Kitasatospora fiedleri: one gene and its partner. Each later gene encodes a partner of the first gene's protein in a complex. Links are inferred from orthologs where the notes say so. Each region holds a gene or a part of one and is shown in the gene's direction. Other genes may lie near its edges. The genes, in order: uvrB and pcrA.

The links.
Region 2: the proteins of uvrB (region 1) and pcrA are in contact, whole or in part, in a crystal structure (PDB 7EGT), measured with the Thermus thermophilus proteins. The link is inferred for Kitasatospora fiedleri from one-to-one orthologs. Residues at the interface, in WP_096411307.1 of Thermus thermophilus: Glu23, Leu25, Arg26, Asp27, Gly28, Glu29, Arg30, Phe31, Arg55, Glu326, Asp327, Phe328, Glu379, Ser382, Gln383, His398, Gly400, Arg401; in WP_096412145.1 of Thermus thermophilus: His654, Arg656, Phe657, Gln666, Asp668, Glu669, Lys680, Arg681, Leu682, Ser683, Lys685, Tyr686, Ala687.

Annotation. Positions count from the first base shown.
Region 1 is NZ_OX419519.1:5,597,372-5,612,356, forward strand. The notes cover bases 1-2,916. They hold uvrB (excinuclease ABC subunit UvrB), read left to right. Parts: upstream 1-371; coding sequence 372-2,462; downstream 2,463-2,916. Other genes in these bases: zapE (cell division protein ZapE), read left to right, coding at 1-333; QMQ26_RS25495 (TerD family protein), read left to right, coding at 2,685-2,916. Also shown: more of QMQ26_RS25495, read left to right, coding at 2,917-3,269; QMQ26_RS25500 (TerC family protein), read left to right, coding at 3,494-4,480; QMQ26_RS25505 (MBL fold metallo-hydrolase), read right to left, coding at 4,561-5,214; QMQ26_RS25510 (maleylpyruvate isomerase family mycothiol-dependent enzyme), read right to left, coding at 5,282-6,097; excinuclease ABC subunit UvrA, read left to right, coding at 6,350-9,229; QMQ26_RS25520 (Rieske (2Fe-2S) protein), read left to right, coding at 9,353-9,799; excinuclease ABC subunit UvrC, read left to right, coding at 9,852-11,855; RNase adapter RapZ, read left to right, coding at 11,906-12,736; QMQ26_RS25535 (gluconeogenesis factor YvcK family protein), read left to right, coding at 12,823-13,854; DNA-binding protein WhiA, read left to right, coding at 13,845-14,825. UniProt on the Escherichia coli protein: The UvrABC repair system catalyzes the recognition and processing of DNA lesions. A damage recognition complex composed of 2 UvrA and 2 UvrB subunits scans DNA for abnormalities.
Region 2 is NZ_OX419519.1:3,115,193-3,130,454, reverse strand. Bases 7,599-10,791 are described here. They hold pcrA (DNA helicase PcrA), read left to right. Parts: upstream 7,599-7,951; coding sequence 7,952-10,591; downstream 10,592-10,791. Other genes in these bases: QMQ26_RS14310 (cobalamin B12-binding domain-containing protein), read left to right, coding at 10,759-10,791; QMQ26_RS14320 (hypothetical protein), read left to right, coding at 7,599-7,829. Outside these bases: QMQ26_RS37465 (Rieske 2Fe-2S domain-containing protein), read left to right, coding at 1-730; QMQ26_RS14345 (hypothetical protein), read right to left, coding at 732-959; QMQ26_RS14340 (PspC domain-containing protein), read right to left, coding at 959-2,407; QMQ26_RS14335 (ATP-binding protein), read left to right, coding at 2,637-4,034; QMQ26_RS14330 (LuxR C-terminal-related transcriptional regulator), read left to right, coding at 4,027-4,707; QMQ26_RS14325 (hypothetical protein), read right to left, coding at 5,398-5,892; more of QMQ26_RS14320, read left to right, coding at 6,612-7,598; more of QMQ26_RS14310, read left to right, coding at 10,792-11,163; QMQ26_RS14305 (DUF5691 domain-containing protein), read right to left, coding at 11,231-12,793; QMQ26_RS14300 (hypothetical protein), read right to left, coding at 12,790-12,924; QMQ26_RS14295 (SWIM zinc finger family protein), read right to left, coding at 13,295-14,617; QMQ26_RS14290 (MerR family transcriptional regulator), read right to left, coding at 14,659-15,012; QMQ26_RS14285 (hypothetical protein), read left to right, coding at 15,115-15,262. UniProt on the Escherichia coli protein: A helicase with DNA-dependent ATPase activity. Unwinds DNA duplexes with 3'-5' polarity. Translocates on single-stranded DNA with 3'-5' polarity. Initiates unwinding more efficiently from a nicked substrate than double-stranded DNA.

The DNA of each region.
Region 1 (14,985 bases):
GCCCGCGCGGCCCGCACCCCGGGCGCGTCGCTGGACGACTTCGACGCGCTGCTGGAGCACCTGAAGGAGGTGCACCCCAGCCGGTACGGCGCGCTGCTGGACGAGGTGGGCGCGGTGTTCCTGCGCGGGGTGCGGCAGGTGGACGACCAGGCGACCGCGCTGCGGCTGGTGGTGCTGGCCGACCGGATGTACGACCGGGAGCTGCCGGTCACCGCCTCGGGCGTGCCGTTCGACCGGGTGTTCACCGAGGAGATGCTGCGCGGCGGCTACCGCAAGAAGTACCTGCGGGCGGTCTCCCGGCTGGTCGCGCTGGCCCGGGACTCCGCGAAGTAACCACCGCGTTGTCGGTGGCCGGTCGTACCGTGGAGGGCGTGCGTCCCATCACGAGTATCGAGCGGTCCGTGGCGCCCTTCGAGGTCGTCAGCCCCTACCAACCCAACGGTGACCAGCCGGCGGCCATCGCCGAGCTGGAGCGCCGCGTCCGCGCGGGCGAGAAGGACGTCGTCCTGCTCGGCGCGACCGGCACCGGCAAGTCGGCCACCACGGCCTGGATGATCGAGAAGCTCCAGCGCCCCACCCTGGTGATGGCGCCGAACAAGACGCTGGCCGCCCAGCTGGCGAACGAGTTCCGCGAGCTGCTGCCGAACAACGCGGTCGAGTACTTCGTCTCGTACTACGACTACTACCAGCCCGAGGCGTACGTCCCGCAGACGGACACCTACATCGAGAAGGACTCCTCGATCAACGAGGAGGTCGAGCGGCTGCGCCACTCCGCCACCAACAGCCTGCTCACCCGGCGGGACGTGATCGTGGTCGCGTCCGTCTCCTGCATCTACGGCCTCGGCACCCCGCAGGAGTACGTCGACCGGATGGTCCGCCTGAAGGTCGGCGAGGAGGTCGACCGGGACGCCCTGCTGCGCCGCTTCGTCGACATCCAGTACACCCGCAACGACCTGGCGTTCACCCGCGGCACCTTCCGGGTCCGCGGCGACACGGTCGAGATCTTCCCGGTCTACGAGGAGCTCGCCGTCCGGATCGAGATGTTCGGCGACGAGATCGAGGCGCTGTACACGCTGCACCCGCTGACCGGCGAGGTGATCAGCCAGGACGACTCGGTCTACGTCTTCCCCGCCTCGCACTACGTGGCCGGCCCGGAGCGGATGGAGCGGGCGATCGGCGGCATCGAGGCCGAGCTGGAGCAGACGCTGGCCCGGATGGAGAAGCAGGGCAAGCTGCTGGAGGCCCAGCGGCTGCGGATGCGCACCACCTACGACATCGAGATGCTCCGCCAGATCGGCACCTGCTCGGGCGTGGAGAACTACTCGATGCACTTCGACGGCCGCGAGCCCGGCTCCCCGCCGAACACCCTGCTCGACTACTTCCCGGAGGACTTCCTCCTGGTCATCGACGAGTCGCACGTCACCGTCCCGCAGATCGGCGCGATGTACGAGGGCGACGCCTCGCGCAAGCGCACCCTGGTCGAGCACGGCTTCCGGCTGCCCTCGGCGATGGACAACCGGCCGCTGAAGTGGGAGGAGTTCCAGCAGCGGATCGGCCAGACCGTCTACCTGTCGGCCACCCCGGGCAAGTACGAGCTGGCCCGCGGCGACGGCCAGGTCGAGCAGATCATCCGCCCGACCGGCCTGATCGACCCCGAGGTGATCGTCAAGCCCACCGAGGGCCAGATCGACGACCTGGTGCACGAGATCCGGCAGCGGGTGGAGAAGGACGAGCGCGTCCTGGTCACCACGCTGACCAAGAAGATGGCCGAGGACCTCACCGACTACTTCCTCGGCCTCGACATCCGGGTCCGCTACCTGCACAGCGACGTCGACACGCTGCGCCGGATCGAGCTGCTGCGCGAGCTGCGGGCCGGCGAGTACGACGTGCTGGTCGGCATCAACCTGCTCCGCGAGGGCCTCGACCTGCCCGAGGTCTCGCTGGTCGCGATCCTGGACGCGGACAAGGAGGGCTTCCTGCGCTCCGGCACCTCGCTGATCCAGACCATCGGCCGCGCCGCGCGCAACGTCTCCGGCCAGGTGCACATGTACGCCGACAAGATCACCCCGGCGATGGAGCTGGCGATCAGCGAGACCAACCGCCGGCGCGCCGTCCAGCAGGCGTACAACGAGGAGCACGGGATCGACCCGCAGCCGCTGCGGAAGAAGATCGGCGACCTGCTCTCCACCATGGCCGGGGAGGACGTCGACACCGAGGAGCTGCTCGCCACCGGCTACCGGCAGCAGGGCAAGGGCAAGGCGCCGGTCCCGGCGCTGGGCATCGATCGCAAGCCCGCCAAGAGCCTGCCCGCGGCCGAACTCGCCGAGCTGATCCAGGGCATGACCGACCGGATGCACACCGCCGCGGCCGAGCTGCAGTTCGAGGTGGCGGCCCGGCTGCGCGACGAGGTCAAGGAACTCAAGCGCGAGCTGCGGCAGATGCGCGAGGCGGGAATGGCCTGATCCGGCGTCACCCGCGGCCGGACGGGGGTGATTCCCCGTCCGGCGGGTGCCGTTGTGTCGTAGTTTGGCCACAGCCCGACCCTTCGGCGCCGCACCGGCGGTGCAACGGCGGCGCGTCGGCGTAGGGTGGGGCGCGGTCTGCCCGGGGCCGGGATGTTCCGGGTACGGCCGGAGGTGCGACAGGACGCCGGGCGGGGCCCGGAGGAAGCAGAGGTCGGCAGCGTGTCCGTGAACCTGGCCAAGGGCCAGAGCGTGAGCCTGTTGAAGTCCACCGGCGAGACCCTGTCCGTGGTCCGGATGGGCCTCGGGTGGAAGTCCGCCCCCGGCAAGCGCGGCTTCTTCAGCCGCCGCCCCAAGGAGATCGACCTCGACGCGTCCGCCCTGCTGTACGACGGCAAGGCGATGAGCGACGTGGTGTTCTTCTCCCACCTGGTCAGCAACGAGGGCTCGGTCCGGCACACCGGCGACAACCTGGTCGGCGGGGTCGGGGCGGGCGGCGACGACGAGAGCATCCTGGTCGACCTGACCAAGGTGCCCCACCGGGTCACCCAGATCGTCTTCACCGTCAGCTCGTACAGCGGCCAGAACTTCATGGAGGTGCAGAACGCGCACTGCCGGCTGGTCGACGAGACCACCGGCAAGGAGCTGGCCCGCTACGAGCTGACCGGCGGCGGCCCGCACACCGGGCAGATCATGGCCAAGGTCGAGCGGGACGGCGAGAGCGGCTGGAAGATGACCGCCATCGGCGCCCCGGCCAGCGGCCGCACCTTCCGGGACATGCTGCCCTTCATCGAGCCGTTCCTCTGACCGCTCGGCAGCGCGGCTCCTTTACCTTCTTTACCTTTCCTTGGGCTTCCTGTTAACCTTCTGGGAGCGGAGGGGAGTATTCCCCGTTCAGCGACCCCGTCATCACGGGCGCCCATCGCGGCGCCCCGGGGCGCTGGCCGTGCGGCACCCGCCAGGTGCGGGCCGCGCGGCGGAAGAGACCTCCGGCAGTGACGAGTGTTCGCCTATCTGCCGGAGGAGCAGACATGGACGTATCCGCGGGCCTGTGGGCCGGCACCATCGCGGTGCTGATCGCCCTGATCGTGGCCGACTTCTTCATCGGCGGCCGCAAGCCGCACGAGGTCTCCGTGAAGGAGGCCGGCATCTGGACGGCGGTCTGGGTGGCCCTGGCCGGGCTGTTCGGCGGCTTCCTCTGGTGGTACGGCGGCGGGAAGCCGTCCGGCGAGTTCTTCGCCGGCTACATCACCGAGAAGTCGCTCAGCGTCGACAACCTGTTCGTGTTCATCCTGATCATGGGCAAGTTCGCGGTGCCCAGGATCTACCAGCAGCGGGTGCTGATGTTCGGCGTGATCATCGCCCTGGTGCTGCGGGCGGTCTTCATCGCCGGCGGCGCGGCGGTGGTGTCGAACTTCTCCTGGGTGTTCTACCTCTTCGGCGCCTTCCTGGTCTGGACGGCCTGGAAGCTGATCAAGGAGGCCCGGGCCGACGAGGAAGAGGAGGAGTTCGAGGAGAACCGCCTGCTCAAGTCGATCGAGCGGCGCTTCCCGTCCACCGACCGCTACCACGGGACCAAGCTGCTGATCCGGGAGAACGGCCGCCGGCTGATGACCCCGATGCTGATCGTGATGCTGGCCATCGGCACCACCGACGTGCTGTTCGCCCTGGACTCGATCCCGGCCATCTTCGGCCTCACCCAGGACCCGTACATCGTCTTCACGGCCAACGCCTTCGCGCTGATGGGCCTGCGCCAGCTGTACTTCCTGATCGGCGGCCTGCTGAAGAAGCTGGTCCACCTCTCCTACGGCCTGTCGGTGATCCTCGGCTTCATCGGCGTCAAGCTGGTGCTGCACGCGCTGCACGAGAGCGGCGTGCACGTGCCGGAGATCAGCATCCCGGTCTCGCTGGGCTTCATCGTGCTGACCCTGGCGGTCACCACCGTGACCAGCCTGGTCACCGCGCGGAAGCAGCAGCGGGCCGAGCGGGCCGAGGAGCCCGCGAAGATCGACGCCTGATCCGGCCCGCGGCCCTGAGCCGGCCGTGATGCCCGGGGCCCCCGCCGCAGTCGTGCGGCGGGGGCCCCGGGCCGTCGTGCTCACCAGCCGCGCTCGCGCCACTCCGGCAGGTGCGGGCGCTCGGCGCCCAGGGTGGTGTCGTCGCCGTGGCCCGGGTAGACCCAGGTCTCGTCCGGGAGCCGGTCGAAGACCTTCTCGTTGACGTCCCGGAACAGCGAGTCGAAGGCCGCCGGGTCGCCCCAGGTGTTGCCCACGCCGCCCGGGAACAGGCAGTCGCCGGTGAACAGGTGGGGGTGGCCCTGCGGGTCGTCGTAGAGCAGCACGATCGCGCCGGGGGTGTGGCCCACCAGGTGGCGGACGGTCAGCTCGACCTGCCCGAAGCGGACCACCGAGCCGTCCTCCAGCGGGAGGTCGGTGGGCACGTCGATGCCCTCGGCGTCGATCCGCCCGGCCATGGTGCGGGCCCCGGTGACGGCGACCACCTCGGCCAGCGCGCCCCAGTGGTCGCGGTGCCGGTGGGTGGTGACCACCGCGGCCAGCCGGGGGCCGACGGTCTCCAGCAGCACCGGCGCGTCGGCGGCGGCGTCGATCAGCAACTGCTCGTCGGTGGCCCGGCAGCGCAGCAGGTACGCGTTGTTGTGGTGCGGTCCGACCGCGACCTTGGTGATGATCAGGTGGGCCAGCTCCCGGACGTCCGGTGCCCCGCCGACCTTCACCGCTCCGTGGTACGTCATCACGCCGCTCCTCGCTCGCCGCCGGGCTGTTCCGCCGGTTCCGTCAATTCCGTCCACTCGCGGCCCATCATCCCATCGGGGGGAGCGCGGGCAGCGCGCTCCGGGGGTCGACCAGGCCCTCGTCGCCGCGGTGGACCTGGAGGCCGTCCCCGTCCGAGCGGCCGGACAGCCAGCCGGTGAGCGCCCGCACCGGGCCCTCGGCGACCAGCCCGGGCGCCCCGCCGTCGTCGGCGCCACCGCCGTCGCCGCTGCTGTCACCGCCGCCGCCGAGCCGGACCCGGAGCCCGGCGTCCTCGGCGACCAGCAGCAGGTCGGGCAGGCCGTCCCGCGCGGCGAGGCGCGCGCCCAGCCGCTGGAACTCGGCGACGGCGAACGGCTCGGGCCAGTGCGCCGGGGTGTAGCCGGCGTTCAGGTCGACGTGGTGGTACTCCAGCTCGATCAGCCGCTTCCCCGGCACCTGCCAGGCCGGGAAGACGGTGCCGTCGCGGTGGGTGATCGGGGCGGCCCAGTGCTCGGGCTCCAGCCCGGCGGCGAAGTCCTGGAAGCGCCGCTGGCTCTCCCGGAGGTCGGCGACCTGTTCGGCCAGCGGGCGTCCGGCCCCGGCCTCGATGTCGGCGTCCCGCGTCTCCGGGGTGGCGTACTGCGGGACCTGCCGCCCGGTGCGGGCGCCGGTGAGCAGGTTGACCAGGGAGTCCGCGTTGCGGGCGAGGTGGGTCAGCAGGTGCCCGCGGGTCCAGCCGGACAGCGCGGAGGGTTCGAACACCGCCGCGGGCTCCAGCTCGGCGAGGGTGTGCAGCAGCAGGTCGGTGCTCTCCGCGGTGGCCCGCAGCCGCTCGGCTGCGGCGGCCGCGGCGGTGGTGGCCGCGGTGGTGGCGTCGCTCATCGGGCATGGCCTTTCGACGGTCGGGAAAACGGGTCGAGGCGGTGCGGTGCGGGCACCGGGGCGTTGCCCGGGCCGGTTGTCAGTCGTTGACGCTACCGTCGAGCGCGGGTGCCGTTCACCCGTCCGGGTGGCCCCGGCCGACCGGCTCAGATTCGAACGAATGAGCCAGTACGCTGGCGGGCGCATCCTGGAAGAAGCACGAAGAAGCACATCTCCCTCCTCCCTTCGACCCGGAGAAAGGCGCCAGTAGCAGTGGCAGACCGCCTCGTCGTCCGTGGTGCACGTGAGCACAACCTCAAGAACGTCTCGCTCGACCTGCCCAGGGACTCCCTCATCGTCTTCACGGGCCTCTCCGGGTCCGGCAAGTCCTCCCTCGCCTTCGACACGATCTTCGCCGAGGGCCAGCGGCGCTACGTCGAGTCGCTGTCCTCGTACGCCCGGCAGTTCCTCGGGCAGATGGACAAGCCGGACGTGGACTTCATCGAGGGCCTCTCCCCGGCCGTCTCGATCGACCAGAAGTCCACCAGCCGCAACCCCCGTTCCACCGTCGGCACCATCACCGAGGTGTACGACTACCTGCGCCTGCTGTTCGCCCGGATCGGCAAGCCGCACTGCCCGCACTGCGGGCGCCCGATCGCCCGGCAGTCGCCGCAGGCCATCGTCGACAAGGTGCTGGAGCTGCCCGAGGGCACCCGGTTCCAGGTGCTCAGCCCGGTGGTCCGGGAGCGCAAGGGCGAGTTCGTCGACCTCTTCGCCGATCTCCAGTCCAAGGGCTACGCCCGGGCCCGGGTGGACGGGCAGACCGTCCAGCTGACCGAGCCGCCGGTGCTCAAGAAGCAGGAGAAGCACACCGTCGAGGTGGTCATCGACCGCCTCACCGTGAAGGCGGGCGCCAAGCGCCGGCTCACCGACTCGGTGGAGACCGCGCTCAAGCTGGCCGGCGGCATGGTGGTGCTCGACTTCGTCGACCTGGCGGAGGACGACCCCGAGCGCGAGAAGATGTTCTCGGAGCACCTCTACTGCCCGTACGACGACGTCTCCTTCGAGGAGCTGGAGCCGCGCTCCTTCTCCTTCAACTCCCCGTTCGGCGCCTGCCCGGACTGCTCGGGCCTGGGCAACCGGATGGAGGTCGACCCGGAGCTGCTCGTCCCCGACGAGGAGAAGTCGCTCGACGAGGGCGCCATCCACCCCTGGTCGCAGGGCGCCACCAAGGAGTACTTCCAGCGGCTGGTCAACGCGCTGGCCGGCGAGCTCGGCTTCCGCACCGACATCCCGTGGGCCGGGCTGCCGGTCCGGGCCCGCAAGGCGCTGCTGTACGGCCACAAGACCCAGGTCGAGGTCCGCTACCGCAACCGCTACGGCCGCGAGCGCTCCTACACCACCGCCTTCGAGGGTGTCGTCCCGTTCGTGACGCGCCGGCACTCCGAGTCGGAGAGCGACGCCGGGCGCGAGCGCTTCGAGGGCTACATGCGCGAGGTGCCCTGCCCGACCTGCAAGGGCACCCGGCTCAAGCCGGTGGTGCTGGCCGTCACGGTGATGGAGAAGTCCATCGCCGAGGTCTCCGCGATGTCGATCAGCGACTGCGCGGACTTCCTGGGTGCGCTGCGGCTGGACCGCCGGGACAAGCAGATCGCCGAGCGGGTGCTCAAGGAGGTGCTGGAGCGGCTGCGCTTCCTGGTGGACGTCGGCCTCGACTACCTCTCGCTCAACCGCGCCGCCGGCACCCTCTCCGGCGGCGAGGCCCAGCGCATCCGGCTGGCCACCCAGATCGGCTCCGGCCTGGTCGGCGTGCTGTACGTGCTGGACGAGCCGTCCATCGGCCTGCACCAGCGCGACAACCACCGGCTGATCGAGACCCTGGTCCGGCTGCGCGACATCGGCAACACGCTGATCGTCGTCGAGCACGACGAGGACACCATCAAGACCGCCGACTGGATCGTCGACATCGGCCCCGGCGCCGGCGAGCACGGCGGCAAGGTGGTGCACTCCGGCTCGCTGGAGGAGCTGCTGGCCAACGACGAGTCGCTGACCGGCCAGTACCTGTCGGGCAAGCGCGCCATCCCGATCCCGGCGACCCGCCGCCCGCGCGACAAGAAGCGCCAGCTGGTGGTGCACGGCGCCCGCGAGCACAACCTCAAGGACGTCACGGTCGCCTTCCCGCTGGGCACCTTCACCGCCGTCACCGGCGTCTCCGGCTCCGGCAAGTCCACGCTGGTCAACGACATCCTGTACGCGCACCTGGCCCGCGAGCTGAACGGCGCCCGCAGCGTCCCCGGCCGGCACACCCGGATCACCGGCACCGACCTGGTCGACAAGGTGGTGCACGTCGACCAGTCGCCGATCGGCCGGACCCCGCGCTCCAACCCGGCCACCTACACCGGCGTCTTCGACCACGTGCGCAAGCTGTTCGCGGAGACCCAGGAGGCCAAGGTCCGCGGCTACCTGCCCGGCCGGTTCTCGTTCAACGTCAAGGGCGGCCGCTGCGAGAACTGCTCCGGCGACGGCACCATCAAGATCGAGATGAACTTCCTGCCGGACGTCTACGTCCCCTGCGAGGTCTGCCACGGCGACCGCTACAACCGGGAGACGCTGGAGGTCCACTACAAGGGCAAGTCCATCGCCGAGGTGCTGAACATGCCGATCGAGGAGGGGCTCGACTTCTTCGAGGCCGTCCCCGCGATCGCCCGCCACCTCAGGACGCTCAAGGAGGTCGGCCTCGGCTACGTCCGGCTCGGCCAGCCCGCCACCACCCTCTCCGGCGGCGAGGCCCAGCGGGTCAAGCTCTCCGCCGAGCTCCAGAAGCGCTCCACCGGGCGGACGGTCTACGTCCTGGACGAGCCCACCACCGGCCTGCACTTCGAGGACATCAGCAAGCTGATCAAGGTCCTGGAGGGGCTGGTCGAGAAGGGCAACACCGTCATCGTCATCGAGCACAACCTCGACGTCATCAAGACCGCCGACTGGCTGGTCGACATGGGCCCCGAGGGCGGCTCCGGCGGCGGCAGCGTGGTCATCGAGGGCACCCCGGAGGAGGTCGCGGCCTCCACCGCCAGCCACACCGGCAAGTTCCTGCGCGACATCCTGCCGGGCGTCTCGGACGCGGCGCCCGCCGCCAAGCGGCGCAGGAAGTAGCACCGGGGGCGAGCGAGGACCGCCCGGGGAGCGCAGGTCGCTCCCCGGGCGGTCCGCCGCGCGCGTGCTACGTTGCTCGGCGCCCTTCCCCGCACCGACCCTTCCCCGCACCGAGGAGTCCCGATGCCCGAGCCCACCGCCTCCCGCCGTACCGTCCTGTGCTGCGCGGCCGTCGCGCTCGCCGGGGCCACCGCGGCCGGGTGCTCTTCCGCCGCCCAGGACGACGGCAAGGGCGCGTCCGCCACCGAGGGCGACGGCAAGGGCGCCTCCGCCGTCCCGGTCGACCTCGGCGCGGCCGCGGACGTCCCGGTCGGCGGCGGGAAGGTGTACCGGGAGCAGGGCGTCGTGGTGACCCAGCCGGCCGCGGGGGAGTACAAGGCGTTCAGCGCCAAGTGCACCCACGCCGGCTGCCTGGTCAACGGCGTGGTCAAGGAGCAGATCCAGTGCCTGTGCCACGGCAGCCGGTTCGGGATCTCCGACGGCGCGGTGCAGGACGGTCCGGCCCCCGCGCCGCTGCCCGCCTACCGGGTCGCGGTGCAGAACGGGAACCTCCAGGTCACCAAGAGCTGACGAACCCCGTCGGACGCCGCGGAGTGTCCGCGCCAGTCGGTACGGTAGGGGCATGGCAGACCCGTCCACCTACCGACCGGCGCCGGGGGCGATCCCGCTCTCGCCCGGGGTGTACAAGTTCCGTGACGCGCACGGCCGGGTCATCTACGTGGGGAAGGCGAAGAGCCTGCGCCAGCGGCTCTCCTCGTACTTCCAGGACGTGGCGAACCTGCACCCGCGCACCGCGACGATGGTGACCACCGCGGCGTCCGTGGAGTGGACGGTGGTGTCCACCGAGGTCGAGGCGCTCCAGCTGGAGTACTCCTGGATCAAGGAGTTCGACCCGCGGTTCAACGTCAAGTACCGGGACGACAAGAGCTACCCGGAGCTCGCCGTCACCCTGAACGAGGAGTTCCCCCGGGTCCAGGTGATGCGCGGGGCGCACAAGAAGGGCGTGCGCTACTTCGGCCCGTACGGCCACGCCTGGGCGATCCGCGAGACGGTCGACCTGCTGCTGCGGGTCTTCCCGGTGCGGACGTGCTCCAACGGCGTCTTCAAGCGCGCCCAGCAGGTCGGCCGCCCCTGCCTGCTCGGCTACATCGGCAAGTGCGCGGCGCCCTGCGTGGGCCGGGTGAGCGCCGCCGAGCACCGCGAACTCGCCGAGGAGTTCTGCGACTTCATGGCCGGCCGGACGGGCGGCCACCTGCGCCGGCTGGAACAGCAGATGCAGCAGGCCGCCGCCGAGATGGAGTACGAGAAGGCCGCCCGGCTGCGCGACGACCTGGCCGCGCTGCAACGCGCCATGGAGAAGAACGCGGTGGTGCTCGCCGACGGCACCGACGCCGACCTGCTGGCCCTGGCCGAGGACGAACTCGAGGCCGCCGTGCAGATCTTCCACGTCCGCGGCGGCCGGGTGCGCGGCCAGCGCGGCTGGGTCACCGACAAGGTCGAGGACGTCGACACCGCGGGCCTGGTCGAGCACGCCCTCCAGCAACTGTACGGCGAGGGCAGCGAGCAGGTCCCGCGCGAGGTGCTCGTCCCCGCGCTGCCCGAGGAGGCCGTGCACGAGTGGCTCGCCGGCCTGCGCGGCGCCCAGGTCGACCTGCGGGTCCCGCAGCGCGGCGACAAGAAGGACCTGATGGAGACGGTGCAGCGCAACGCCCAGCAGGCGCTGGCGCTGCACAAGACCAGGCGCGCCTCCGACCTCACCACCCGCAGCCGCGCCCTCCAGGAGATCGCCGAGGCGCTGGAGCTGGACTCGGTGCCGCTGCGCATCGAGTGCTTCGACGTCTCGCACCTCCAGGGCGAGGACGTGGTGGCGTCCATGGTGGTGTTCGAGGACGGCCTGGCCCGCAAGAGCGAGTACCGCCGGTTCCAGATCAAGGGCTTCGAGGGCCAGGACGACGTCCGCTCGATGCACGAGGTGATCACCCGCCGCTTCCGCCGCTACCTCCAGGAGCGCGAGCGCACCGGCGAGTGGGCGGTGCCCGAGGAGGCCCCGGAGGAGGACGGCTCGCCGCTCGACGAGAACGGCCGCCCCAAGCGCTTCGCCTACCCGCCGCAGCTGCTGGTGGTCGACGGCGGGCAGCCCCAGGTCGCCGCCGCCGTCCGGGCGTTGGACGAGCTGGGCATCGACGACGTCGCGGTGTGCGGGCTGGCCAAGCGGCTGGAGGAGGTGTGGCTGCCCGGCCAGGACGACCCGGTGGTGCTGCCGCGCTCCAGCGAGGGCCTGTACCTGCTCCAGCGGGTCCGCGACGAGGCGCACCGCTTCGCCATCACCTACCAGCGGGCCAAGCGCGCCAAGCGGCTCACGGCGGGGGAACTGGACTCGGTCCCCGGGCTGGGCGAGACTCGCCGCCGGGCCCTGCTCAAGCACTTCGGTTCGCTGAAGAAGCTGCGGGCGGCGACCGTCGACGAACTGTGCGAGGTCCCCGGGGTCGGGCGCCGCACCGCCGAGACTGTTGCCGCAGCCTTGGCCTCCCGTACACCCGCCGCATTCGCGGTCAACACCGCGACCGGCGAGATCATCGAAGACAGCACGGCCACAGCAGTACCGAGAAGCGGGGAAGAGACGTGACAGTGTCCAACGGGGGGGAGACCACCCCCGAGCTGGTGATCATCTCGGGCATGTCGGGGGCGGGTCGTTCCACCGCCGCGAAGTGCCTGGAGGACCTCGGCTGGTTCGTGGTCGACAACCTGCCGCCCGCGCTGATCCCCACCATGGTCGACCTCGGCGCCCGCTCGCAGGGCGCGGTGCCGCGGATCGGCGTCGTGGTCGACGTCCGCGGCCGGACCTTCTTCGACGACCTGCTGACCTCGCTGGAGGAGCTGGAGAAGCGCGGCGTGCGGCTGCGCGTGGTCTTCCTGGACTCCTCCGACGACGCGCTGGTGCGCCGCTTCGAGTCGGTCCGCCGCCCGCACCCGCTCCAGGCCGACGGCCGGATCGTCGACGGCATCGCCCAGGAGCGCGAGCTGCTGCGCGAGCTGCGCGGCGAGGCCGACCTGGTGGTCGACACCTCCAACCTCAACGTGCACCAGCTGCGCGCCAAGATGGACGCCCAGTTCGCCGGCCAGGACGAGCCGGAGCTGCGCGCCACCGTGATGTCCTTCGGCTTCAAGTACGGCCTGCCGGTCGACGCCGACCTGGTGGTGGACTGCCGCTTCCTGCCCAACCCGCACTGGGTGCCCGAGCTGCGGGCCCGCACCGGGACCGACCCGGAGGTGGCCGAGTACGTCTTCCAGCAGCCCGGGGCCCAGCAGTTCGTGGACGGGTACACCGAGCTGCTGCGGATCGTCACCGAGGGCTACCGCCGGGAGGGGAAGCGCTACATGACGCTTGCCGTAGGCTGCACCGGAGGCAAGCACCGCAGCGTGGCGATGTCCGAGCAGCTGACCAAGCGTCTGATCGCGGACGGGGTCGAGACGGTGCTGGTCCACCGGGACATGGGCCGGGAGTAGGCGACCGGGGAACCCCCGCACCGCCGCCCCGGCCGAGCACGAGACAGGAACATGGGGTCGGCGTGACGGGATACCTGCCAGCGCGGCTGCAGCTCCGGACCAGACCGGCCGAGCGGGCCGTCCAGCCGCGCCCCGGCGTGCCGAAGATCGCCGCGCTGGGGGGCGGCCAGGGCCTGTCCGCCTCGCTGTCCGCGCTGCGCCGGCTCACCACCGAGCTGACCGCCGTGGTCACCGTCGCCGACGACGGCGGCTCCAGCGGCCGGCTGCGCACCGAGCTGGGGGTGCTGCCGCCCGGCGACCTGCGCAAGGCGCTGGCCGCGCTCTGCGGCGACGACGAGTGGGGCCGGACCTGGTCCGAGGTGATCCAGCAGCGCTTCGCCGGCACCGGCGAGCTCGGCGGCCACGCGGTGGGCAACCTGCTGATCGTGGCGCTGTGGGAGAAGCTCGGCGACCCGGTGGAGGCGCTGAACTGGGTCGGCCGGCTGCTGAACGTGCAGGGCCGGGTGCTGCCGATGTCGGCCGTCCCGCTGGACATCGAGGCGCAGGTCCGCGGCCACGACCCGCTGCGGCCCGGCGAGGTGTCCGCGGTCCGCGGCCAGGCCGCGGTGGCGGTCACGCCCGGCACCGTGCAGTCGATCCGGCTGCTGCCGGACGGGCCGCCGGCCGTCCCGGAGGCCGTGCAGGCCGTCCTGGAGGCGGACTGGGTGGTGCTCGGCCCCGGCTCCTGGTTCACCAGCGTGCTGCCGCACCTGCTGGTCCCCGAGCTGGCCAAGGCGCTCACCGAGACCCGGGCCCGCCGCCTGCTCACCCTCAACCTGGCCCCGCAGCCCGGCGAGACCGAGGGCTTCACCCCGCAGCGCCACCTGGAGGTGATCGCCGACCACGCCCCCGGCCTGGCCGTGGATGCGATCCTGGTGGACGAGCGGGCGGTCAGCGGCGGCGCCTTCGGCGTGGCCGACCTGGCCGGCCTGGAACAGGCCGCCGAGCGGATGGGCGCCGCCCTGGTGCTCGACTCGGTGGCCCGCGACGACGGGACGCCGCGACACGACGCGGAGCTCTTGGCCGCCGCGTACGACCGGATTTTCCGGACTCATGGAAGGATCGGCCCATGGCGATGACGGCAGCGGTGAAAGACGAGATCTCCCGGCTTCCCGTCACCCGTGCCTGCTGCCGCAAGGCGGAGGTCTCGGCGATCCTGCGTTTTGCGGGCGGACTGCACATTGTGAGCGGCCGCATCGTGATCGAGGCGGAGCTGGACACCGGCATTGCGGCCCGGCGGCTGCGCAAGGACCTCCTGGAGATCTTCGGACACTCCTCGGATCTGGTGGTGATGGCCCCCGGCGGGCTGCGACGCGGCAGCCGGTACGTGGTGCGGGTGGTGAAGGACGGCGAGCTGCTGGCCCGGCAGACCGGGCTGGTGGACGGACGAGGGCGGCCGATCCGGGGCCTGCCCCCGGCGGTGGTCTCCGGGGCGACCTGCGACGCGGAGGCCGCCTGGCGCGGCGCGTTCCTCGCGCACGGCTCGCTGACCGAGCCCGGCCGCTCCTCCTCCCTGGAGATCACCTGCCCCGGCTCGGAGGCGGCGCTCGCCCTGGTCGGCGCGGCCCGCCGGCTCGGCATCCCGGCCAAGGCCCGCGAGGTGCGCGGCGTCGACCGGGTGGTGATCCGCGACGGCGACGCGATCGGCGCGCTGCTCACCCGGCTCGGCGCGCACGAGTCGGTGCTCGCCTGGGAGGAGCGCCGGATGCGCCGCGAGGTGCGGGCCACCGCCAACCGGCTGGCCAACTTCGACGACGCCAACCTGCGCCGCTCGGCCCGGGCCGCGGTCGCCGCGGGCGCCCGGGTGCAGCGCGCCCTGGAGATCCTCGGCGAGGAGGTGCCCGAGCACCTGGCCGCGGCCGGCGCGCTGCGCATGCAGCACAAGCAGGCCTCGCTGGAGGAGCTCGGCGCGCTCGCCGACCCGCCGCTGACCAAGGACGCGGTGGCCGGGCGGATTCGTCGGCTGCTGGCGATGGCCGACAAGCGGGCCGCCGAACTCGGCCTGCCGAACACCGAGGCCAACCTGACCGAGGAGATGGCCCTGAACTGACGGCCCGTCAACCGTCCCGAAGCGCACCGCAGGGGGCGTGCGCGGCAGGCAGCGGCACCCGCCGCCGCCCGCCGCGCACGCCCCCTGCGCACGTCCGGGCCGCCGCGCCCTACCGGTGAGGCGATGTGCCTTGCGACACTTGGGCGAGGTAGGGTCAGCA
Region 2 (15,262 bases), 2.5 Mb from region 1 along the record:
CCTGCTGATCGCCTTCGGTGAGCTGGCCGTCGGCCTGGGCACCCTGTTCGGCCTGTGGGGCCGGGTCGCCGCGCTCGGCGGCGCGCTGCTGTCCGCCACGCTCTGGCTGACCGTCAGCTTCCACACCACCCCCTACTACCTGGGCAACGACCTGGCCTACCTGCTGGCCTGGACGCCGCTGCTGCTGGCCGGCACCCCCTACCTGTCGGTCGACGGCTACCTGGCCGACCGGGCCGCCCGCGACCGGGCCCGCGGCCTCGCCGAGGACGCGGTGCGCCGCCGCGCCCTGCTGGACGGCGGCATCGCGGCCGTCGCGCTCGGCGGCGCCGGGCTGCTCTCCGGCTCGCTCACCGCCGGCTTCGGCCGGGACGAGACCCCCGCCGCGGCGAGCGCCGGCGCCACCAGCCCCGTCCCGCAGGCCGGGCCCGCGGTGCCCGCCGCGCAGGTCCCGGTCGGCGGCTCCGCCACCGTCAAGGACCCGGCCAGCGGCGACGCCGTCTACGTCGTCCAGCCCGCCGCCGGGCGGTACGCCGGCCTGTCCTCGGTGTGCACCCACTCCGGCTGCACGGTCAACCCGCCCAAGGACGGCAAGCTGTACTGCCCCTGCCACGGCTCCACCTTCGACGCCGCCACCGGCGCGGTGATCACCGGCCCGGCCGTGAAGCCGCTGCCCGGGTACACCGTCACCAGGAACGGCGACCAGCTGGAGCTGGGCCCGCAGCAGTCCTGACCTAGTCCAGGGTGTGGTCGTCGTCGCGGGCGCCGCCCCGGCCGTGCCGGGAGGCGGCCACCAGGGCGCCGGCCAGGCCGCCCGCGCCGAGCACGATGCACGCCAGCGGCAGCACGAAGCGGCCGTTCACCTCGCGCCCGTTCAGCGAGGCCACCAGGTAGAGCACCGCCAGCGCGGTGAACAGCCCGCCCGCGACCAGCGCGTACAGGTCGAACCGGTGCTTCCTCATCACCGCACCACCTCGATGTCGCCGGCGCCCACCGTCACCGTCAGCTCCAGTGCCCCCTTGGACGGCTGCCCGTCCGGGACCTCGATCACCACGTCCTCGTGGGTGAACGGGCCGCCGAAGCCCTGCCCGTCCGGCAGCCGGACGTCCCCCACGCCGTCGCGCAGCTTCAGCCGCAGCTCCACCCCGGCGGGCACGGTCACCCGGGCGCTGCCCGCGCCGACCCGCAGCTCGGTGGCGAGGGTGCCGCCCCGGGGGTCGAGCGCCGACAGGTCGAGCCGGGCGTGGCCGGCCCCCAGCGTGTAGCGCGCGGGCAGGTCGGCCGCGGTGGCCGTCCAGGCGCGGTCGCCGGTGGAGTCCGCGACCGTCGCCGAGGTGCCGGCCGCCAGGACCAGGCCCGCGGTCAGCAGCAGCGACAGGAAGGTCAGCCCGCGGGTGCGCCCCCAGCGGGCGCTGAGCAGCATGGCCAGGCCCAGCGGCAGCAGCGCCACCGCCAGCACCGTCGACCAGCGGTGCGCGCCGTGGTCGTCGGCCGCCACCGCCCAGGACGCGCCGACCGCCACCAGCACCGCCGACGCCCCCAGCACCGGGGTGCCGCGCTCGGCCCGGCGGCGGGCCCGCCACTCGCGGTGCGCCCGGTGCCGCTCCCTCGCCTGCCGGTGCGCCTCGTGGCGCCGGTCGGCCCGCTCCTGGAAGTCGGCCGTCCGGCGGTCCGTCCGGTCCCGGTGCGCGTCCTCGCGCGGCTCCTTGCGCAGCGGGTCGCCCTCCGGCAGGTCGGTGCGCTGCCACCACGGCCGGGCGGGCGTCCCGTACGGCGGGGTGGCCCCGCCGTACGGGTCGCGCTCCGGGTGCCGCGGGTCCCACAGGTAGCCGGACGGGCCGACCGGCGGGGTGTCCCCGTACTCCGCGCCGCCCGCCCCGTGGTGCTCCGCGTGCCGGGCCCGGAGCCGCTCCTGGAGCTCCGCGCCGCGGACCTTCCACTCGGCCCGCAGGTCCCGGCCGACCGACTCGCTCCAGGTCTTCCAGTCGGCGAACGGGCCGGAGTCCTCCAGCCGGTCCCGCGGGCCGGTGCTCCCGGCCGGGGCCGGGCCGTCGCCGCCGCCCTCGAAGCGCCGCCGCCGCTCCGGGTCGTAGCGCAGCGCCAGGAAGACCAGCGCGGCGAGCAGCAGCAGCGGGAAGAGCTGGCCGCCGTCGCCCATCGAGGAGAAGAACACCCCGGTGCCGATCACCGTCACCAGCACCGCGCCCACCGACTGGCCGTCGACCCGGCCGGTCAGCACCCGCTGCAGCTCGGTGCGGCCGCCCTCGCCGTCCGCGGCCTCCCGCGGCACCACCAGCCAGGCCAGGCCGTACAGGAACAGCCCGAGCCCGCCGGTCAGGCCGAGCACCGCGATCACCACCCGGAACACCACCGGGTCGATGTCCAGGTAGCGGCCGAGGCCGCCGCACACCCCCGCCACCACCCGGTGCCGGGAGGAGCGGGTGAGTGCCGGCCGGCCCTCGGCGGGGCGGCCGGCGGTTCCTCCGGGATCTGGTCGTCCGTCATGTCCCCATCCTCCCGGGCCGCCGGGCCCCGCCCAACCGTCCGGGGCCCGGGGCCGACCCTGAACTGTCCCTGAGGGCCGCCTAGGGGCCGGACCCTGATGCGCCGCCGCACCGGCACCTGCCACCATCGGTGCCGTGGCCGTACCCGAGACCAGAAGCCCCGAGCCCGCGCCGACCGATCCGCCGGCCGGCCCGCCGCCCTACCGGCGGCTGTACCGCAGCCCGCACGGCCGGATCCTCGGCGGCGTCTGCCAGGGCCTGGCGGTCCACCTCGGCGTGCCCGTCACCTGGGTGCGGCTGGCGTTCATCGTGCTGTTCTTCTCCGAGGGCATCGGCGCCCTGCTGTACGCCGCGTTCTGGGTGGTGGTGCCGCTGGGCATCAACCAGGCCGCCCCCGGCGCCGACCGCCCGGCCCGCCGCCCCGGCGACGGCGCCCCCGGCCGCCTGGGCCGGCTGCGCGAACTGCTGGAGCGCACCTTCCACGGCGACGACCTGCACGGCACGGACGCCGCCGCGGACCCGGCGGACGCCGCGGGGTCCGCCGTCGGGGGCCGCGGCCGGGCCGGCAGCCTGGGCCAGCTGTTCGCGCTGGTCGCCCTGGTGATCGGCGTGATGGCGCTGCTGTCCGCGCTCGGCGTCCAGACCGCCAAGCCGTACGTGTGGCCGCTGCTCGCGGTCGGCATCGGCGTCGCCCTGGTGTGGCGGCAGGCCGACGACTCGCGCTGGCAGAGCTGGTTCGGCCTGGAGCCGGGCAGCCGCAAGGGCGCCTACCTGCGGGTGCTGGCCGGGGTGCTGCTGGTGGTGGCCGGCATCATCGGCTACTTCGTCACCCAGGGCGTGGACTCGCCGGTCGCCCTGGTCGTCGAGTCCTCGCTGGCCGTGGTGGCCGGCGTGCTGGTGCTCGGCGGCCCGTCCATGCTGCGGATGTGGCAGGACCTCGGCGCCGAGCGCACCGCCCGCATCCGGGCCCAGGAGCGGGCCGAGATCGCCGCGCACGTCCACGACTCGGTGCTGCACACCCTGACCCTGATCCAGCGCCGGGCCGAGGACCCCAAGGAGGTGCTGCGCCTGGCCCGCGCCCAGGAGCGCGAACTGCGCCTGTGGCTGTACCGCCCGGAGGCCGCCGCCGAGGCCGCCCCCGACACCCTGGCCGAGCACCTGCGCGAGATCGTCGCCGAGGTCGAGGACCGGCACGGCGTCCCCCTGGAGCTGGTCTGCGTCGGCGACTGCCCGATGGACGAGCGGATCGCCTCGCAGATGCAGGCCGCCAGGGAAGCCATGGTGAACGCCGCCAAGTACGGTGGCGGTGGACCGGTCCAGGTCTACGCGGAGGTGGAGGGGAGGGCGGTGTCGGTGTTCGTCCGCGACCACGGCCCCGGCTTCGACCCCGACGACCTCCCCGAGGACCGCATGGGCGTACGCGAATCGATCATCGGCCGGATGCGGCGCAACGGGGGCACCGCGCGGGTGCGGCCCGCGCCGGACGGCGGGACCGAGGTCGAGCTGGAGATGGAGAGGGCGGCAGATGACTGACGCAGCGTCAGGGGCGGCGGCGGCCGGGAGGCGGGCCCGGGTGGTCCTGGTCGACGACCACCGGATGTTCCGCACCGGGGTGCGCGCCGAGATCGGGCGCACCGACGAGACCGGCATCGACGTGGTCGGCGAGGCCGACGACGTGGAGTCCGCGGTCCGGGTGGTCGCCGAGACCCGGCCCGACGTGGTGCTGCTGGACGTCCACCTGCCCGGCGGCGGCGGCGTCGAGGTGCTGCGCCGCTCGGCCGGCGTCGAGGGGGTGCGCTTCCTCGCGCTGTCCGTCTCGGACGCCGCCGAGGACGTGATCGGGGTGATCCGCGGCGGCGCCCGCGGCTACGTCACCAAGACCATCACCGGCACCGACCTGGTCAACGCGGTCTTCCGGATCGCCGACGGCGACGCGGTGTTCTCGCCCCGGCTGGCCGGCTTCGTGCTCGACGCGTTCGCCGCCACCGACACCCCGCCGGTCGACGAGGACCTCGACCGGCTCACCCAGCGCGAGCGCGAGGTGCTGCGGCTGATCGCCCGCGGCTACGCGTACAAGGAGATCGCCAAGCAGCTGTTCATCTCGGTCAAGACGGTGGAGAGCCACGTCTCCGCGGTGCTGCGCAAGCTCCAGCTCTCCAACCGGCACGAACTGACCCGCTGGGCCACGGCGCGCCGCCTGGTCTGACCCCGCCCGGGCGGCCCGCCCCCGCGGCCGGGCCGCCCGCCGGAGCGGTGGTGCCGCCGTGCCCGGGCAGGTGACGATGTGTTTGGATAGAACCCGTGCCGACCCTCCGCTCGTGTCGCCCCCGGGTGCGACGACCGCGTCCCGCCACCTCCCCGGCCCGCCCGGCCGGACACCGCCCCGGCCGCGCCGCATGAGCGTCGGAGCGGTCCCCGGCCCCGCGTCCGGCCCGGACACCGTCGAGGCCCCGCAGGCCCCGCCGCGGCCCACCCGGTGGAACGCCCGGTGGGGCACCGGGTGGAGCGCACCGGCCTGGACCCGCCGCCTGCTGTGGGTGTGGCCCGCCGCGCTGACCCTGGTGGCCTGCCTGTACGGGGCCGGCGGCCCGCTGCTCTGGGACGACGAGCTGGCCACCTGGAACGCGGCGAGCCGCTCGCCGCACGAGATCTTCCACCTGCTGGACCACCTGGACGCCGTGATCGGCGCCTACTACCTCCTGATCCACTTCTGGACCGAGCTGGCCGGGCACTCGGTCGTCGCGCTCCGGACGCCCTCCGCGCTGGCGATGGCCGGTGCCGCCGCCTTCGTCACCCTGATCGGCCGCAAGCTCTTCACGCCCGCCGCCGGACTGGTCGCGGGCACCCTGTTCGCGCTGGTCCCCTCGGTGTCCCGGTACGGGCAGGAGGTCCGCGGCTACGCCTTCGTGGTCTTCTTCGCCGCGCTGGCCACCCTGCTGCTGCTGCGCGCCCTGGACCGGCCGTCCGCCCTGCGCTGGGCGCCGTACGCGCTCGCGCTGGCCGGTGCCGGGCTGTTCCACGTCGTCGCGCTGGTCCTGATCGTCCCGCACGCCCTGGTCGCGGCCGGACGCTGGTGGACCGGGCGGGCGCGCGGCGTGCTGGTCGGCTTCCCGCTCGCCGCGTTCGGCGCGGTGCTGCCGCTGCTCCCGCTGATCGCCCTCGGCCGGCACCAGGTGGACCGGCAGCTCAGCTGGCTGGCCAAGCCCACCATCCCGTACGTCGCCCAGACCATGTGGCGCGGCCTGTACGGCTCGGCCTGGGTCAGCCTGCTGGTGCTGGCCTGCGCGGCCCTGCCGCTGGCCTGGCCGCGCGGCCGCCGCCCGGCGGTGGAGATCGGCCTGGTCGCGGCGCTGCCGATCCCGCTGCTCTGGTTCGCCTCGCAGGGGCACACCTCGTACTTCCTCGACCGCTACCTGCTCTTCACGCTGCCCGCCTGGGCCGTGCTGGCCGGCGCGGGCCTGGCCGCGCTGCGCCCCCGGGTGCTCGTCGCGGCCGGCCTGGCGGCCGTCCTGGTGCTGGGCGCGCACGACCAGCGGGTGGTGCGCCAGCGCTACTCGCACACCGGCTGGGACGCCGCGGCCGCCGCGAAGGTCATCGCCGACGGCTACCGGCCCGGCGACGCCGTCGCGCCGCAGCGCTACGGGAACGCGGTCTTCACGGCCGTGCCCACCGCGCTGGAGCTCTATCTGCCGGAGCGGGTCCGGCTCGACGACGTCTTCGTCGCGAGGAGCGCGGTCGAGCTGGGCGAGCTCTACCCGCAGCTGTGCGGCGACCCGGCGGCCTGCCTCGGGGACGTCCGGCGGGTCTGGGTGGTCACCGTGGTCAACGACCGCGCACTCGCCCCCGACGGCACCCCGTCGTGCACGACGACCCGTTCGAGGGCTTCGACCCCGGCCAGGCCGAGGCGCTGCGGGCGGCCTTCCCGAAGAGCACCGTCACCCACCGGCACGGCGTGCTGGTCACCCTGCTGGAGCGCTGACCCCGCCGCCCGCCCGGGGCCCCGCCCCGGCGAGCCTGCGCGGCCCGCCGCACCCCGCTGCATAGCGTGGGCGCCGTGCCAGCCGCCCCCCGAGACCGCGCCCGCCCGGCGCCCGCCGGAGGGGACGGGCCGTGGCCCGCGTCCTGACCCGGGCCGCCCCCGACGCGCCCGTCCGGGCCCGGCCGCGCCGACCGGCCCCCCGGCCCGCCGCCCGGGCCGCCCTGCTCGGCTACCTCGCCGTCCGGGCGGTCGGCCTGCTGCTGCTGGTCCACCAGGGCGGCGCCGCCGGGGCCGCGCACCGGCTGAGCGGCCTGTGGGACGCCCGCTGGTACCGGCAGATCGCCCTGCACGGCTACGCGGGCACCGCGCCCGTCCACGGCCCGCACGGCCTCTACGAGCCGTACGCGTTCTTCCCCGCCTACCCGCTGCTGGTGCGGGCCGCCGCGCTGCTGCTGCCGCTCGGCGCGGCGGCGCTCGCGGTGGCCTGGGCGGCGTCGCTGGCCGCGGCCTGGGGGATCTTCGCGGTCGCCGCCCGGCTGTACGGGGACCGGGCCGGGGTGGTCGCCGCCGTGCTGTGGGGCGTCCTGCCGTCCGCGGTGGTGGAGGGCGCCGCGTACTCGGAGGCGCTGTTCACCGCCTTCGCCGCCTGGGCCGTGCACGCGGCGCTGTGCCGCCGCTGGGTGGCGGCCGGGCTGCTGTGCGCCGCCGCCGGGCTGACCCGCCCCACCGGGCTGGCGCTCGCCCTGGCGGTCGGCGCCGCCGCGCTGCTGGAGCTGGTGCCGCGCCGGGCCGGTCCGGGCGGGCCGGGGGCGGGCCCGTCCGGCGCGGTGCCGGTCCGCCGGGTCGATCCGCGGGCGCTGGCCGGGGCGCTGCTGGCGCCGCTGGGCTGCGTGGGCTTCATCGCCTGGGTCGGGTGGCGCAAGGGCCGCTGGGACGGCTACTTCCGGGTCCAGGACGCCTGGCAGACCCGGTTCGACTTCGGCCGCTCCACCCTGGTCTCGCTCCGCCGCCTGCTGGCCGCCCCCGAGCCGGTCTGGCTGGCCGACGTGGTCGCCGCCGGCACCCTGCTGGCGGCCGCGGTGCTGCTGGTGCTCTCGGCGCTGCGCCGCCAGCCGCCGGTGCTGCTGCTGTACAGCGCGGCGGTGCTGGCCCTGGCGCTCGGCGACGCCGCCTACTTCACCTCCCGGGCGCGCTTCCTGCTGCCCGCCTTCGGGCTGCTGCTCCCGCTCGCCACCGCGCTGGCCCGCACCCGCGGCCGGGCGGTGCCGGCCGTGCTGCTCGGCGCGGCGGCGCTGGTCTCCGCGGCGTACGGGGGCTACGCGGTCTTCGTCTACCCGGACGCCCCGTAGCGCCCCTGGCCGCTTCCGTGGTGCCCCGGGCGGCCCCAACCCGCCGCGCCGGTGCGGGCGTTCGGGCCCGCGCGGCGGGAGCGGGCGGGGATGTCGGCGGCGGGCCATAGACTCGAAGGGCCATGAGTAGCCTCTTCGATGACCTCCCGCTCCCCGGCTTCGAGCGTCCCGCCGTCGGGTCGAGCCCCCGCCCCGCAGCCCCGCAGTGGTCGGAGGAGGAGGCCCCGCCGCCCGCCGACGAACCGTACGACGACATCCCGTACGACGACGTCCCGTACGACCCCGGCTACGGCGAGGGCGGCCCCCCCGAGGAGGACATCCCGGACGGGCTGTTCGCCACCGACCACGCCGCCGAGGCCGAGCGCGACGCCTGGCACCGCAACGGCGCCGCCCGCACCGTCGTCGACCCGGCGCAGCTACTGGAGGGCATGAACGACCCGCAGCGCGAGGCCGTGCTGCACGCCGGTTCGCCGCTGCTGATCGTGGCCGGCGCCGGCTCCGGCAAGACCCGGGTGCTCACCCACCGGATCGCCCACCTGCTGGCCGCGCGCGGCGTGCAGCCCGGCGAGATCCTGGCGATCACCTTCACCAACAAGGCCGCCGGCGAGATGCGCGAGCGGGTCGAGGCGCTGGTCGGCCCGCGCGCCAAGGCGATGTGGGTCTCCACCTTCCACAGCGCGTGCGTGCGCATCCTGCGCCGCGAGGCCAAGCAGCTGGGCATGAACTCCAGCTTCTCGATCTACGACTCGGCGGACTCCCAGCGCCTGATGTCCCTGGTCTGCCGGGACCTCGACCTCGACCCCAAGCAGTTCCCGCCGAAGTCCTTCACCGCCAAGGTCAGCAACCTCAAGAACGAGCTGATCGACGAGGAGACGTACGCCGACCAGGCGGCCAACCCGATGGAGAAGAAGCTCGCCGAGGCGTACTTCCTCTACCAGCGGCGGCTGCGCGAGGCCAACGCCCTCGACTTCGACGACATCATCATGACCACCGTGCACCTGCTCCAGGCGTTCCCCGACGTCGCCGAGCACTACCGGCGCCGGTTCCGGCACATCCTGGTCGACGAGTACCAGGACACCAACCACGCCCAGTACACGCTGGTGCGCGAGCTCTCCGGCGGCTCCGCCACCCACGCCCCCCGGATGACCGCGGACGGCGACTTCGTCAACCCGGCCGAGGCCCACCTCGCCCAGGTCCCGCCCGCCGAGCTGTGCGTCGTCGGCGACGCCGACCAGTCGATCTACGCCTTCCGCGGCGCGACCATCCGCAACATCCTCCAGTTCGAGGAGGACTACCCGAACGCGACGACGATCCTGCTGGAGCAGAACTACCGCTCCACCCAGACCATCCTCACCGCCGCCAACTCGGTCATCGAACGCAACACCAACCGCCGCAAGAAGAACCTCTGGACGGCCGGCGACCAGGGCGAGCAGGTCGTCGGCTACGTCGCCGACGACGAGCACGGCGAGGCCCAGTTCATCGCCGAGGAGATCGACCGCCTCACCGACGCCGGCGACGCCCGCCCCGGCGACGTGGCGATCTTCTACCGCACCAACGCCCAGTCCCGGGTCTTCGAGGAGGTGTTCATCCGGGTCGGCCTGCCCTACAAGGTGGTCGGCGGCGTGCGCTTCTACGAGCGCAAGGAGGTCAAGGACGTCCTGGCCTACCTGCGGGTGCTCTCCAACCCCGAGGACACCGTCCCGCTGCGCCGCATCCTCAACGTCCCCAAGCGCGGCATCGGCGAGCGCGCCGAGGCGATGATCGACGCGCTCGCCTCCCGGGAGCGGATCTCCTTCGCCGCCGCGCTGCGCCGGGTCGACGAGGCGTACGGCATGGCGGCGCGCTCCGCCAACGCGGTGAAGAAGTTCAACGAGCTGCTGGCCGGCCTGCGCCAGGTGGTCGAGTCCGGGGCCGGGCCGGCCGCCGTGCTGGAGGCCGTCCTGGAGGAGACCGGGTACCTCGCCGAACTCCAGTCCTCCACCGACCCGCAGGACGAGACCCGGGTGGAGAACCTCCAGGAGCTCGCCGCGGTCGCCCTCGAGTACGAGAAGGACCCGGGGGAGCGCCCCGAGGGCGACGAGGGGCCGCCGGTCGGCTCGCTCGCCGACTTCCTGGAGCGGGTCGCGCTGGTCGCCGACTCCGACCAGATCCCGGACGAGGAGGACGGCGCGGGCGTCATCACGATGATGACCCTGCACACCGCCAAGGGCCTGGAGTTCCCCGTCGTCTTCCTCACCGGCATGGAGGACGGGATCTTCCCGCACATGCGGGCCCTCAACCAGGTCAAGGAGCTGGAGGAGGAGCGCCGCCTCGCCTACGTCGGCCTCACCCGGGCCCGGCAGCGGCTCTACCTGACCCGCTCGGTGCTGCGCAGCGCCTGGGGGCAGCCCTCCTACAACCCGGCCTCGCGCTTCCTGGAGGAGATCCCGGAGAAGCTGATCCAGTGGAAGCGCACCGGCGCGGCCGCGGTGCCGCCCTCGCGCGGCTACTCCACGGGCTCCTCGGGCGCGGGCTCCTCGCGGGGTTCCGGCTCCTCGGCCGCCGCCTCGCCGAAGGCCGGCTGGGGCAGGTCCGCCCGGACGGTCACCGACCGGGAGGTGGTGGCGCTCGCCGTCGGCGACCGGGTCAGCCACGACAGCTTCGGCCTGGGCACCGTCGTCGCCACCCAGGGCGTCGGCGACAAGGCCCGCGCCACGGTCGACTTCGGCTCCGCCGGGCGCAAGGAACTGCTCCTGCGTTACGCCCCCGTCGAGAAGCTCTGAGCGGGGTCGGCCCCGCACGCTGTGATTTTGCCCTCCTCTCGGCAGGCAGGGAAGGACGGCGGCCCCGCCGGGCCGCTACCCTCCCCTCAGAATCTGTTAGAAGTGGTTAACACCGAGCCCGCGACCAGGCCGGCCGGGTGGTGGACAACGTGGTCCAGGAGGCAGTCATGGTGGTGTCGGGGCCGATCCGAGTCGTGGTGGCCAAGCCCGGGCTCGACGGGCACGACCGGGGAGCCAAGGTCATCGCGCGGGCCCTGCGCGACGCCGGCATGGAGGTCATCTACACCGGCCTCCACCAGACCCCCGAGCAGATCGTCGACACGGCGATCCAGGAGGACGCGGACGGCATCGGCCTGTCCATCCTCTCCGGCGCGCACATGACCCTCTGCGCCAAGGTGATCGCCCTGCTCAAGGAGCGCGACGCCGCCGACATCAAGGTCTTCTGCGGCGGGATCATCCCCGACGCGGACATCACCGAGCTCAAGGCGCTCGGCGTCGCCGACATCTTCACCCCGGGCACCCCCACCCAGGACGTGGTCAGCTGGGTGGAGTCCAACCTGCGCTCCGCGTAGCCGGAGCGGGCACACCGGGGGCCGGGAGCGGTACGCGCTCCCGGCCCCCGGTGCGTCGCTCCCGGGCCTACTCCAGCTCGGCCAGCATGGCCTGGCGGAAGCGCAGGGTGCCGGCGAGCCGGGTGAAGGTGTCGGCCCAGGCGGTGTCGGGGGAGGTGTCGGCGACCAGCGCCTCGACGGCGGGGGCGGTCTCGGGGGCGAGGGCGCGCTCGGTCATGCCCAGGACGCCGCTGTGGCTCCACGGGTAGGAGCCGAGTTCGGCGGCCCGCTTGAGCGCGGCGACGACGGCGGTGGAGAGCGGGGGCGTCCACGGGGTGGCGCAGGCGCCGAGGAGCTGGAAGGCGTCGCCGAGCCCGTGGGTCTGGACGAACGCGGCCGTCCAGGCGGCGCGTTCGGCGGGCGGGAGGACGGCCAGCAGCTTGGCGGGGGCGCCCGGCGCGCGGGTGTCGCGGCCGGGGCGGGGCGGGGCGCCGAGCAGGGCGCGGGCCCAGGCGGCGTCCTGCTGGCGGACGGCGGCCCGGGCCCACGCCTCGCGCAGGTCCTCGGCCCACTCGGCGCCGCCGCCGTCGGGGGAGTCGACGGTGGGCAGGGCGAGCAGCTGCTCGGGGGAGCGGCCGGTCCCGTCCGTCCACAGGGCCAGCGGCGCCCCCGCGACGACCTCGCCGAACCACCAGGCGCGCTCGCCGCGCCCGGTCGGGGACTTCACGGGTATGCCGTCGCGCTGCATGGCGGCGTCGCAGGCGGCGGGCGGGGTGACGTGCAGCCGGTCGCCGTCGTCGCGGACCGCGGCCCGGGCCCGGGCGGCCATCCGGGCGGCCAGCGCGGAGCCGGGGAGGGTGGAGAGCAACTCCGCGGCGGTGGCCCGGACGTTCTTGGAGCGGTCGGAGAGCGCGGCCTCCAGGAACTCCTCGTCGGCGGCGGACAGGCCGTCCTGGAGGGCGTCCAGGAAGAGCACCCGGTCCTCGGCGCGCTCGGTGCCCCAGGTGGAGGCGAGCAGGGCGAGCCCGGCGGCCGGGTCGGTGCGGCGCAGCCGGGTGAGGTGGGCGACGCGCTCCGCGAACAGCCCTTCCTGCCAGAGGAGTTCGCCGGGCTGGTCGAGGGCGTCCTGGTCGCCGGCGGTGCGGGTGACGTACTTCCAGTCGGGGTTGTGCGGGGCGAGCCAGCGGCCGAGCGGGCCGGCCAGCGTGACGGCGTCGGAGCGGAGTTCGGAGCGGGCCCGGGCGGTGTCCAGCAGGGCCGGGACGAGGGCGGGCGGCAGCCGGTGGCCGCGGGCGCGGGCGGCGGCCAGCCACTGCGGGAGGAGTTCGGCGAGGTTGGCGGTGGTGCCGTGGCCGCTGCGGGTGCCGAGCAGGACGGCCAGCCGGCGGGCGGCGGCCTCGGGCAGCGCGGGCCGGGGGTCGGCCGGGGCGGGCGCGGGGAGGTCGACGGCGGGGGCGGGCAGCGCGCCGGCCCGGCGGCGGACGGCGGCGACGGCGGCCAGGTCGAGCAGCGCGCCCGCCGGGTCGGCGCGGTCCACGGCGGCGGCCAGCGGGGTGCGGGGCTCGGGCAGCGGGCGGCGGTCGGTGCCGAGCAGGGCGGCGCTCTCCAGCTCGGCCCAGTCGTCGGTGGTGGCGGGGGCGGACGCGGTCATGCCCGGTCTCCGTTCGGCCGGCGGGTGGTGGTGCGGTGGCGGCGGCCCCAGCCGCTGGCGAGGGCGGCGCGGCGGGCGGCGTGGTGCAGGGCGATGCGTCGGACGGCGGTGCGCTGCCGGATGCGGGTCATGGTTTCCTCCGGTCGACGGTGCGTCAGGGGGCGCCGGGGAGCGTCCCGTTCCGTCTGGTGGTGCGAGGGGCGGGGCGGCGGTCTGGTGCGGTGCGGTCTGGTGCGAGGGACGGTGCGGTGGCGGGCAGGGGCCGGGTGGTCCGGCGGGCGGCGGGCGGCGGTGTGCGGCCGGGAGCGGGGTGCCGGGCGTCCCGGTCGGCGGTGCCCCGGGGGCGGCCGGTCCGGTGGCGGGTACGGGGCGGTGCGCGGGCGGACCGCGCGCGGGCGGACGGCGGAGCGGGAAACGGCGCGGCGGTGCGCGGGCGGATCGAGGGCGCGGGCGGACCCGGCGGGGGCCGGGCCGCGGCGCAGGCCGGCCGAGCGGCGCCGGTCAGCCGAGCGGGACCGGCCGGTGGTCGGCGTCCCAGGCGGTGACCGGGGCGAAGCCGCGGTGGCCGCACTCGCCGAACAGGGTGACGGGGTGGCCGGCGGAGACCGCGGCCAGCCGCCACAGGGCCGGTTCGGGCAGGGCGCCGCGGCGCACCGGCAGGGTGTGGACGCCGTCGGTGAGCTGCCAGCCGTCCGGGGTGCGGACCGGGACCACGTCGGTCAGGACGGCCGGCCAGCTGTCCAGCCACGGGTCCTCGGCGACGGCCGCGCCGTACTCGGCGAGCGCCCCGGCGAGGGGGAGCCCGGCGGGCGCGGCGGCCGGGGCGGGCTCGGGGCCGCCGTAGCGGGTGCCGAGGACGGCCCGCAGCGGGCGGGCGCCCGGGTGGTAGGCCAGGTCGGCCTCCAGCACCCGGCCGGTGGGCAGCGCCAGGTCGGGGGCCTGGCCGGGGCGGCCGAAGGCGAGCAGCAGGGCGGGCCGGCCGGTCTTCGCGCCGCGCAGCCACACCCGGCGGGTGGTCAGGCGGTCGTCGGCGGTGTCCCGGCTGCCCAGGACGTGCCAGCGGTCCCGGACGGTCGGCCCGGCGAGCAGCTCGGCGGTGTCGGTGGTGAAGCCGACCCGGGCCCGGACGGTCGCCGCGAGCGGCTCCGGCAGGGTGTCGATCCGGCCGTAGGCGCCGGCCAGCAGGTGCAGCATCGCGTACTCCTCCAGCAGTTCGTCCGACGGGGCCTCGGCCAGCGTCCGGACCCTGGACGCCAGTCCGGGCGCCTGGGCGTCGACCATCCGCGCGGCGACCTCCTCCCAGGCGCCGGCCGGCGGCGGGTCGGCCAGGCCGCGGCGGACGCCGTCGGCCAGCCGCAGCCGCAGCTCGCGGGCGCCGCCCGCGACCCGGGCCGACCGCTTCTCGGCCCGGCGGCGGGCGGCCTCCGGGTCCGCTTCGGCGACCTTGGCGGCCTTGGCCTGCTGCTTGGCGGCCCGGTCGGCGGCGGCCTGGCCGCGGCCGTTCAGCCACTCCTCGACCCAGTCCGGCGGGGCGGCCCCGTCGGCGACCGCCTCCGGGCCGGCGGCCCAGAGCAGGAGCAGCCCGAGGGCGTGCTTGCACGGGAACTTCCGGCTCGGGCAACTGCACGTGTACGCGGGCGTCCCGAGCTCCACCGCCGTCCGGTAGGGCGTGCTGCCGCTGCCCTTGCACAGGCCCCACAGCGCGCCCCGCCCGGTGCCGGTGGCCGACCACGGGGCGGGCCCGGAGAGCTTGCCCGCGGCCTTCAGGGAGGCCGGGTCGGGCGCCAGCGAAAGGACGTGTTCGGTGCTCCAGCGTTCCTCCATGCCGATGACGCTAGGAGGCGGCACTGACAGTCGAGGGGCCGTCAGGCCGGGGCCAGCGGGCAGCCGGTGCCGACCCGCTCGGCGAGGTCGGCGCGCAGCGCCGCGAGCTCCGCGGTGCGGGCGTCGATCAGCGCGATCTTCTCCCGGAACAGCTCGGACAGCCGCTCGGCGGCGTCCGGCGCGGCGCTCAACTCGGCGCCGGTGCGGGCGATCTCGGCCAGCGAGAAGCCCAGCGCCTGCGCGGTGCGGACGTAGCGCAGCCAGGGCACCGACTCGGGCGGGAAGTCGCGGTAGCCGTTGGGCAGGCGGCGGGCGACCAGCAGCCCGGTGCGCTCGTAGAAGCGCAGGGCGTCCCGGCTCAGCCCGGACCGTTCGGCGAGTTCCCCGATCCGCATGACCCCGCTCCCGTCGGCGACTTGACCCTGGACAGTACTCCACCGTCCAGCATGGGCCCGTCCCCGTACGGGACGGCACACGAGACGGCACAGGAGCCCGACATGACGCACCGCTACGCCCGCCTGGTCCGCGCCAGCGCCTGGTACGACCTGCTGGTCACCGCCCCGTTCGCCACCCCCTGGACGTACGCCCTCGCGCACCGGGCGCTGTCCGCGGCGGGCGGCGCGCTGGGGCTGGGCCGACTGCCGC